DNA from 2 places in the Paenibacillus algicola genome. Region 1 is predicted to be linked to the other one. Evidence: predicted binding sites of a transcription regulator. Region 1 holds the regulator's gene; the other holds the start of a gene.
The links. Region 1 encodes CtsR, which represses protease genes until heat stress. Its sites were predicted from a motif close to ATGGTCAATAAAGGTCAAACA; they were not measured.
Positions count from the first base shown of each region.

Region 2: a site for CtsR is predicted at 2,174-2,194, ahead of clpP (ATP-dependent Clp endopeptidase proteolytic subunit ClpP). Genes of this name have one in related genera too.

Region 1 is NZ_CP040396.1:3,972,059-3,976,602, reverse strand. Features, by position in the region: gene E6C60_RS18670 (ABC transporter permease) at 1-266, shown strand, start outside; gene E6C60_RS18665 (GntR family transcriptional regulator) at 325-711, shown strand; gene E6C60_RS18660 (ABC transporter ATP-binding protein) at 711-1,412, shown strand; gene E6C60_RS18655 (hypothetical protein) at 1,409-2,155, shown strand; gene E6C60_RS18650 (CtsR family transcriptional regulator) at 2,537-2,998, shown strand; gene E6C60_RS18645 (protein-arginine kinase activator protein McsA) at 3,033-3,554, shown strand; gene E6C60_RS18640 (protein-arginine kinase McsB) at 3,610-4,544, shown strand, end outside.
Region 2 is NZ_CP040396.1:196,532-201,075, forward strand. Features, by position in the region: gene E6C60_RS00970 (polyamine ABC transporter substrate-binding protein) at 1-116, shown strand, start outside; gene E6C60_RS00975 (PdaC/SigV domain-containing protein) at 320-1,387, shown strand; gene clpP (ATP-dependent Clp endopeptidase proteolytic subunit ClpP) at 1,498-2,094, opposite strand; tRNA gene E6C60_RS00985 (tRNA-Arg) at 2,272-2,346, opposite strand; gene E6C60_RS00990 (sugar-binding transcriptional regulator) at 2,593-3,639, shown strand; gene gap (type I glyceraldehyde-3-phosphate dehydrogenase) at 3,745-4,544, shown strand, end outside.

The DNA.
Region 1 (4,544 bases):
GTATTGTGACCCGCTCCACCGGCGCAGCCATCGGCATCGGCATGTTCCTGATTGTGGCACAGGGTCTGGCAAACCAGCTATTAACCCGATACAATTGGTATAAATATCTGCCGTTCGTGAACGTAGATTTGTCCATATACAGGGATGGAGGAACAGGGCCTCTTCCGGGAATGTCACTAACCTTCTCGGCCTCCTTGCTGGCCGTATACCTGCTGCTGTTTCTGGCGGTCGGCTTCTGGACGTTTCACAAGCGTGATGTTGCATAAGCGGTAAAGCCAGGACGGGTGCAGCCCTTACCCAAGCGGCTGAAAGGAGAAGACCCCAGTGAGTATAGAATTTGACAACAACCTGCCCATATATATTCAGATTATGAATTACATCAAAAAAGAGATCATTACCGGCAAGCTTCAGTCGGGAGACAAAATCCCGTCTGTGCGTGAGCTTGCCTCCTTGCTGCAAATCAATCCCAACACCGTACAGCGTACCTTTCAGGAACTGGAGCGTGAAGAGATCGTGGAGACCAAGCGGGGGCTCGGCCGGTATGTCACAAGTGAGGAATCCAAAATCATGAGCATTAAAAAAGAAATGGCTGGAGATCTGATTCAGCATTTTATTACAGAAATGAAAGAGCTCGGATTTCAGGAGCAGGATATTCTGTCCATCGTCTCGGACGCATTCAGAACCGGAGAATTCAACGGGAGGAAGAGCTAATGGTAGAGCATCTGCTTCAATTCAAAGGGGCTTCCAAGCAATATGGCCGCAAGACTGCGCTGCAAGACATTTCCTTGACAGTCGGAAGCGGAAAAATTATCGGACTGCTGGGGAGTAACGGAAGCGGCAAAAGCACCCTGATGAAAATGGCCGCAGGTCTGCTCTCCCCTTCCTCCGGAAGTGTGGAGGTTCAGGGGCTTCCTGCGGGACCGAAGACAAAAAGTATGGTCTCGTTCATGCCAGACCGTCCGCTGACAGAATCATGGATGAAGGTGAAGGACGCGCTGATGTTTTACCGTGATTTCTACGTCGATTTTGATATGGAGAAAGCGACACATATGCTGGAGTTTATGAATCTGAAGCAGGAGGACAAGATCAGTGCACTGTCAAAGGGCATGAACGAGCGGCTTCAGCTGACGCTTGCGCTGTCCCGCAATGCTGCTCTGTACTTGCTTGACGAGCCGATTGGCGGCGTAGATCCGGTAGCGCGAGGCAAGATTTTGGATGCCATTGTGGAGTTTTATCATGAGGACAGCAGCATTATCATATCTACGCATTTGGTGCGGGATATTGAGCGGATTTTTGATGAGATTGTCTTTATCCGGGACGGTGAAATGGTCATGCATGAGGAAGTTGAGCAGCTGCGCCTAAAGCATGGCAAAAGTGTTGACGAGATGTTTAAAGAGGTGTTTGCGGAATGATTAGGCTACTGAAATATGACTGGAAACGGAATGGAAGAGCGGTGCTGGCTCTGATCACGGTGCTGGTTCTTCTGCAGGGCGTCATGCTTACGCTGAATAGTCTGGGGTACTGGAAGGATGAAGTGACATTGGTTCTTAGCATGGTGGCCTATGCCATGACGGGGGTCATCCTGCAAATCATTGTGTTTAAGACATTTGACCATAATATCCGCTCTTACAGCCGGCGCCTGCTTCCGGTCCCGGTATCCTCCGGGATGATCTCTACCGTTGTGCAGTCCTGGATGGCGCTGTTCTTTATTGTGCTGCTGATAAGTGCTCATATTCTGGTGCTTTGGAGTGAGAATTGGCAGGCATTCATGCAGGTTGGCGTGTTACACTGGCTGGATTGGACTTTGATGATTCTTGCACTTTTGTGGCAATTTACTTCCTTTGTGGTTACGGTGCTCTTCTGTGTAACGGTGGCAAGAGTATTTTCTGCAAAAGGAGGCCTGTGGCTCGGCATTGCGCTGTCCATTGCGATTCCAAGCGTCGTTTCCTGGCTGGGTGACCGGATTGAAGGGGAACCGAACGCCTGGACGAACAAAATCTTTGTGCTCCAAATCGGTGTCCAGGAGTCTGCAGCCTCCCCGGTTAGACCCATCACGGAAATCCCCTGGGGACCGCTGCTTCTGGAGCTGATCGTGGTAGCCGTTCTTGTGTATTTCACGAAGAAGCTGATTGAGCGTAAAGTAGAAGTAAGCTAAAGCGCGCTTGATGTGAGAGAATACGATCATAACAGTTCCGGCAGCGCCCGGATTCCCTATCCCCTATGCCGTGCAAGGGCAGCAGATGCTGCCGCTGTACGGCAGGGGCTTTTTTGGCAGGATAAAGGGTGAGGCAAGGCTGGTAAGGGTGAATTTTGAAGCGGCATGAATATTCTCCAACAGCCCGGTTAAAAATGATAACGGAGCTCTTGGCAAATCATAAAAATATGCTATAATATTATCAAAGTCAAAGAAAGTCAAAGTCAGCGAAAAGGGATTCTAATGGTTTGCAGGTGGTTAAACATAACCAGGAGCAAGACTCTGTGCGACACGTGTAAGATGAAGACGGCTTAGCGTTTCAATCAGTGGAGGATGAACAACATGCGTAATATCTCGGATATTATCGAACAATATTTAAAGGGCAGTCTACAGGACAGTAAGGAAGGCACGATCGAAATTCAGCGGAATGATCTAGCCGAGCAATTTTCGTGCGTCCCTTCCCAGATTAATTATGTCATCCAGACCCGTTTCACCTTGGAGAAAGGGTATTTGGTGGAGAGCAAGCGAGGCGGCGGCGGCTACATTCGCATTCAGCGGATCGAGCTGCCTCAGCACACGGAGCTGCACCATCATCTACATCACAGTATCGGCAGCCATATAGACCAGACTGCAGCGGAAGGGCTGATCTACCAGCTGGAGGAATCCGGATTTCTGAGCAAGCGGGAGGCCTGTCTGATGCGGGGTGCGATATCCAGGGAGTGTCTGAATCTGAAGCTTCCTTATCGCGATGAGCTCCGTTCCCGGGTCATGAAGGCGATGCTGCTGTCGCTGCTGGGCAAGTAAACACGGTCTATTGTAGAGGGGAGAGTGAATGAGTATGGTGTGCCAGGAATGCGGAATCCGTCCGGCGACGCTTCATTTTACGAAGATTGTGAATGGCGAGAAGACGGAATTCCATTTTTGCGAGACCTGTGCGAGGGAGAAGGGGGAGATGATCCCCGGAACGGCGAATGGCTTCTCGATCCACAGCCTGCTCTCCGGCCTGCTGGATCTGGATCCATCGGGTAAAGGGCAGCTGTCCGGCGCCAAAGCACCTCAGGTTCCAAGGTGTGAGGAATGCGGGATGACCTATACCCAGTTCAGCAAGCTGGGCCGCTTCGGCTGCAGCTCCTGCTACAGCTATTTCTCGGATCGCCTGGATCCCTTGTTCAAAAGGGTGCACGGCAGCACCACGCATGTCGGCAAGGTGCCGAAGCGAAGCGGTGGACGCATTCAGACAAAGCGGAAGATCGCCGAGCTGAAAAAAGAGCTGCATGAACACATTGTTCAGGAAGAATTCGAAACGGCCGCGCAAATCCGCGACCAGATCCGGGAGTTAGAGAAGGGGCTGACCCCGTAGTTTAGTCGGTCTCTTTGCTTACAAGCTGCATTTATTTTAGTAGGAGGAATGCGTGATGTCGAATCTCCGGTTCACCGAACACGCACTCAGCGAGTGGATGCGCGGAAGCGGTCAGGATTCTGATATTGTCATCAGTACCCGGGTGCGGGTAGCACGCAATCTGCGTCAGCTTCCGTTCCCGCTGCTAGCGACCAACCAGCAGTCCGGTGAGGTGCTGAGCATCCTGACCGGGGTGATCCAGGAAGGGCTGTGCGAGGAGGGGACTCCTGCCTTTCACATCATCCATCTGGATGAGCTGGACGACCTGGATAAGAAGGTGCTTGTCGAGAAGCATCTGATCAGCCCGAACCTTGCCAATGAGTCGAGAAACGGGGCAGTCGTGTTAAACGACGATGAATCTATCAGTATTATGATTAATGAAGAGGATCATTTACGCATCCAGTGCCTGTATCCTGGCTTTCAGGTCATGGAGGCTTGGGAGAAGGCCACAGAGCTTGATGATGCTTTTGAAGAGAAGCTCGATTATGCGTTTGACGACAAGCGCGGCTATATGACGAGCTGCCCTACCAATGTCGGCACCGGCCTTCGAGCGTCAGTTATGATGCATCTGCCCGCGCTGGTCATGACCCAGCAGATTAATCGGATTCTGTCGGCGGTATCCCAGGTTGGCTTGACGGTGCGCGGAATTTATGGCGAGGGCAGTGAAGCACTCGGCAATCTTTTTCAAATATCGAATCAAATTACGCTCGGACAGACCGAGCATGAAATTATAGATAACCTGCACAGCGTCGTGCTGCAAATTATCGAACATGAGAAAAATGCGCGCGCGAAGCTGCTGAACGACTCCCGGCTGCGGATTACGGACCGGGTTATGAGATCATATGGCATTTTGTCCTATGCAGCTGTGATGGAGTCTAAGGAAGCTGCGCAGCGCCTGTCCGACGTTCGTCTTGGCGTGGATTTGGGTCTGCTGGACGGTCCGTCCAGCTC
Region 2 (4,544 bases), 700 kb from region 1:
ACCGCATGATTAATCTTACAGCGGAAGAGCTGGAGCGCACGGAGTGGCTCAGCGATGTCGGCGAAGCGCTGCCGGTGTATGACCGGGCCTGGAGTGAGCTGAAGAGCGGACGTTAAGACCGTCAGCGGTGAGTTTGAATGTGCATAAGAGCTGCCTGAAGCGGAGAAATCCGATGCGGAGGCAGTTCTTTTTTTTGCATTGTTTTGCATTGCAGAATTGTCACTGTCATTGTTACCTTTCACCCCTGTGCCGTTAGATATAATGGGAGACGGGTAATGACATATACATAATTTTTCAAAATAAGGAAAAGGTGATGGAAATGAACATACGCAGAACATGGATCACAGCGATGCTGGCAGCTGGCGTTGCCTTGGGGAGTGTCATGGACGGCGGGGCGCAGGGCGCTGAGGCCGCGACGGTCTCCCGGAGCCACCTGCAGGCCGTGAATGAGATTACCGTAACCTGGGATGGAAAAGAGCTCTCCCGCAAGGGCATAGTCAGCCGCGGCTCTTCATATGTTCCAATCACCGAGGTGCGGGATGTCCTGGGCTTGTCCTTGCATTATGATGCCAAAGAGCGTTCCTATACGCTGAGCGGAGCTCTTCACGAAATCAAGATCTACGTGTACGGGGGAGATGAGATCGGACTGCTCGTGAACGGCTATTACAGCAACAGCAAAGACGCAAAGCTGGTCAATGGACGACTATACCTGCCATACGACCTGCTTCATCAATATATGGGCGTGCAGGGAGCTTGGAGCTCTGCAGAACAAACCTTGAGCCTGACCAGCCTGCCGCAAAATAAGCTCACCCTTGAAACCCGGACTCTTCGTGAAGTGACGCCAAAGGCGGACATCTCGGTTCGCTACCCGGTTCTGAGCGGGATGGCGAATGCCAAGGCGGAGGCGGATATGAATGCCGTCTTCAGACAGCATGCCGAGGATTTTATCTCGGAATCGGTCGAGGGATTGAAGGAGATGCCGGCTCCGCGGGAAGGGATACCGTATGAGTATACCGGAGATTTTATCGTGCACCATAATCGTGACGGTATTCTGAGCCTGACTGCACATGAGTATACCTATGCTGGCGGGGCGCACGGAATGACCTATCGCACCAGCTGGACATTCTCACTTCCAGATGGAAAGAAGCTGCAGCTTGCTGATGTAATCAACCTGCAGGGTGACCGTAAACAAAAGCTGGATACGTATGTGCTGGAAACGCTGGAGGAAGGAGGCGGTTACCTCGGCGGGTTCCAGGGTGTGCCGGCCGATGCATCGTTCTATATTCAAGGGGATGCGGCGGTGCTCTACTTCCAGCTGTATGAATATACGGCGTACGCCTACGGCTTCCCGGAGATCAAGCTGCCCTTCAGCGTTTGGAAGAAGTAGGCCTGTTTCTGGCAGGAGCATCTAGGCACATGAAAAAGGGGCGGTCCCTTGAGATTACGGATCTCAAGAGACAGCCCCTGTTCTTGCTGTGAGAAAAAGTTGATTGGATGTTAGATGCCTTGCGGCGGTGTGCTTTCCAGCACCTGATCCACCAGTCCGTACTCCTTCGCTTCGGAAGCGGTCATGAAGTAGTCACGGTCGGTATCCTTCTCGATGCGCTCCAGCGGCTGTCCGGTGCGCTCGGCAAGAATGTGGTTCAGCTTATCGCGCATCTTCAGGATGCGGCGGGCGCGAATTTCAATATCCGTAGCCTGTCCCTGAGCACCGCCCAGCGGCTGGTGGATCATAATTTCACTGTTTGGCAGCGCGAAGCGCTTGCCCTTGGCGCCGGCATTCAGCAGGAACGCGCCCATCGAGGCAGCCATGCCGACACAGATTGTGGATACGTCCGGCTTAATAAATTGCATTGTATCAAAAATAGCCATACCGGCCGTGATGGAGCCGCCCGGACTGTTAATATACAGATGAATGTCCTTCTCTGGGTCTTCCGCTGTCAAAAACAGCATTTGCGCAATGATGGAATTGGCGACCACGTCATTGACATCGGAGCCGAGGAAGATAATGCGGTCTTTCAGCAGTCTGGAATAGATGTCATAGGCCCGCTCACCGCGGTTGCTTTGTTCTACGACCATAGGGATAAAACTCATTCGTGAAACCTCCTCTAAAGTACATTCCTCATTAAAATACTGTTACCGTATTACCCATATGATAAACAATTGAAATCAAAAAGTCAAAGAAAGTCAAACTAATGGGTAAAAAAAAGAGCCGTTCAGGGCGCTTATGGGTAAAACAATATTGGGAAAACTGAAGATGGTAAGTAAAAATGGCGCGCCCGCGAGGAATCGAACCTCGATCTCAGGCTCCGGAGGCCTACGTCATATCCATTGGACCACGGGCGCATATTCAGTTAAAAATTTAGCAACAGAATTGATTATAGCAGATGACATTTTAAAATACAAGCGGGCGTTATATTTTATCTCTCATGGACATGAATAAGAAGGAGAAGGGCGGAGAAATATACTTTCGGTACACTTGCAACCGCCACGGATATTCGTTAGAATGTTAGTGGGACTGAAAAAGTTTAGCTGGGACATTTTTTGACCACCAGACCAAACTCCAAAGACGAAGTTGCGGGAGTGGAAGGTATGCGTCATTTATTAGAAATACAAGAGCAGCTTCTGCCCGATCTGATGGACACTCTGAAGCGAAGATATACGGTGCTGCGGCAGATTCGCTCTCAAGGCATGGTCGGCCGCCGAACCCTTGCAGCGTCTCTGGCTATGACCGAGCGGGTGCTGCGAGCAGAGACCGATTTCCTGAAGTCCCAGGGACTGCTGGAAATCGAGAGCCTTGGCATGCGCATCAGCCGCAGCGGTGAGCTGCTGCTGGACCAGCTGGAGCCGGCAATGAAGGACCTGTTCGGGCTGGACGATCTTGAAGAGCAGATTCGCGAGGCTTACGGGCTTCGCAAGGTCGTCGTCGTGCCAGGAGACAGCGAGTCCTCGCCGGATGTCAAGCGCGAGCTTGGCCGCGCCGGCGCGAGAGCGCTGCTGCAGGAGGCCCGCATCGGAGATACGATCGCGGTGACCGGCGGCTCCACGCTGGCTGAGGTGGCAGAGCAGATGGGCTCGCCGGCTGGCGGGCCCCTGAAGGGCGCATGGTTCGTGCCAGCGCGGGGCGGTCTCGGCGAGAGCGTGGAGATTCAGGCGAATACGATTGCTTCCAAGATGGCCAAGAAGGTGGGAGCTGAATACCGCCTGCTGCATGTACCGGATTTACTGAGCGATGATGCGTATCAGTCCCTGGTCCAGGATCCCAATATCCAGGAAATTGTAGATTCCATTCGCAGCTCCCGAATCATTATTCACGGCATCGGGGATGCCATGGAGATGGCGCGCCGGCGCCGGCTGGGGCCCGAGGCGATGGAGGACCTCCGCAAGGAGGGAGCGGTCGCGGAATCCTTTGGCTACTATTTTAGTGAAGAAGGCACCGTTGTGCACCGCATGCTGACGCTGGGCCTCAGGCTGGAGGACATTGTCCGGACAGAGATTATTATCGGAATCGCAGGCGGGGTGAGCAAGGCACAGGCCATTCACTCCGTGCTGAAGTTCGGACAAGAGGACATTCTGGTTCTCGATGAAGCGGCGGCCATGGAGCTCTGTGCAAGAATTGCATGCAGGCGTGAGCCGTAGATGTTTGGAATTCACAGAATGTGTTTTTTATGAATGTGTTGTCTCGACGGGCTTTACGGTCTGTCTTGAATAAATAAAACTTTCACTATATGGAGGGAATTACTCATGGTTAAAGTAGGTATTAACGGATTTGGACGTATCGGACGTAACGTGTTCCGCGCAGCGCTGAACAACAACGATGTAGAAATCGTAGCAATCAACGACTTGACAGACGTAAGCACGCTTGCACACCTGTTGAAATACGACACGACGCACGGCAGACTGAACGCGACAGTTGAAGCTAAAGAGGGCGTGCTGATCGTAAACGGCCGCGAAGTAAAGGTATTTGCAGAGCGTAACCCTGAAGCATTGCCTTGGGGCGAGCATGGCGTTGAAATCGTAGTAGAATCCACAGGGATCTTCACTGCGAAGGAGAAAGCAGAAGCTCACCTGAAGGGCGGCGCGAAGAAGGTTATCATCTCCGCTCCGGCAACGAACGAAGACATCACGATCGTTATGGGCGTAAACGAAGACAAGTATGATGCAGCGAACCACAATGTAATCTCCAACGCATCCTGCACAACGAACTGTCTTGCTCCTTTCGCGAAAGTGCTTGACGAGCAGTTCGGTATCGTAAAAGGCATGATGACAACGGTTCACGCTTATACCAATGACCAGCAAGTACTGGATCTGCCGCATAAAGACCTGCGTCGTGCCCGTGCTGCTGCCGAGAACATCATTCCTTCCACAACGGGCGCAGCTAAAGCCGTCAGCCTGGTTCTGCCACAGCTGAAAGGCAAGCTGAACGGTATGGCTATGCGTGTACCTACGAAGAACGTTTCCGTGACAGACCTCGTTGTTGAGCTGTCCAAGAACGTAACGATGGAAGAAGTTAACGGTGCGCTGAAGGCTGCTGCTGAAGGCCC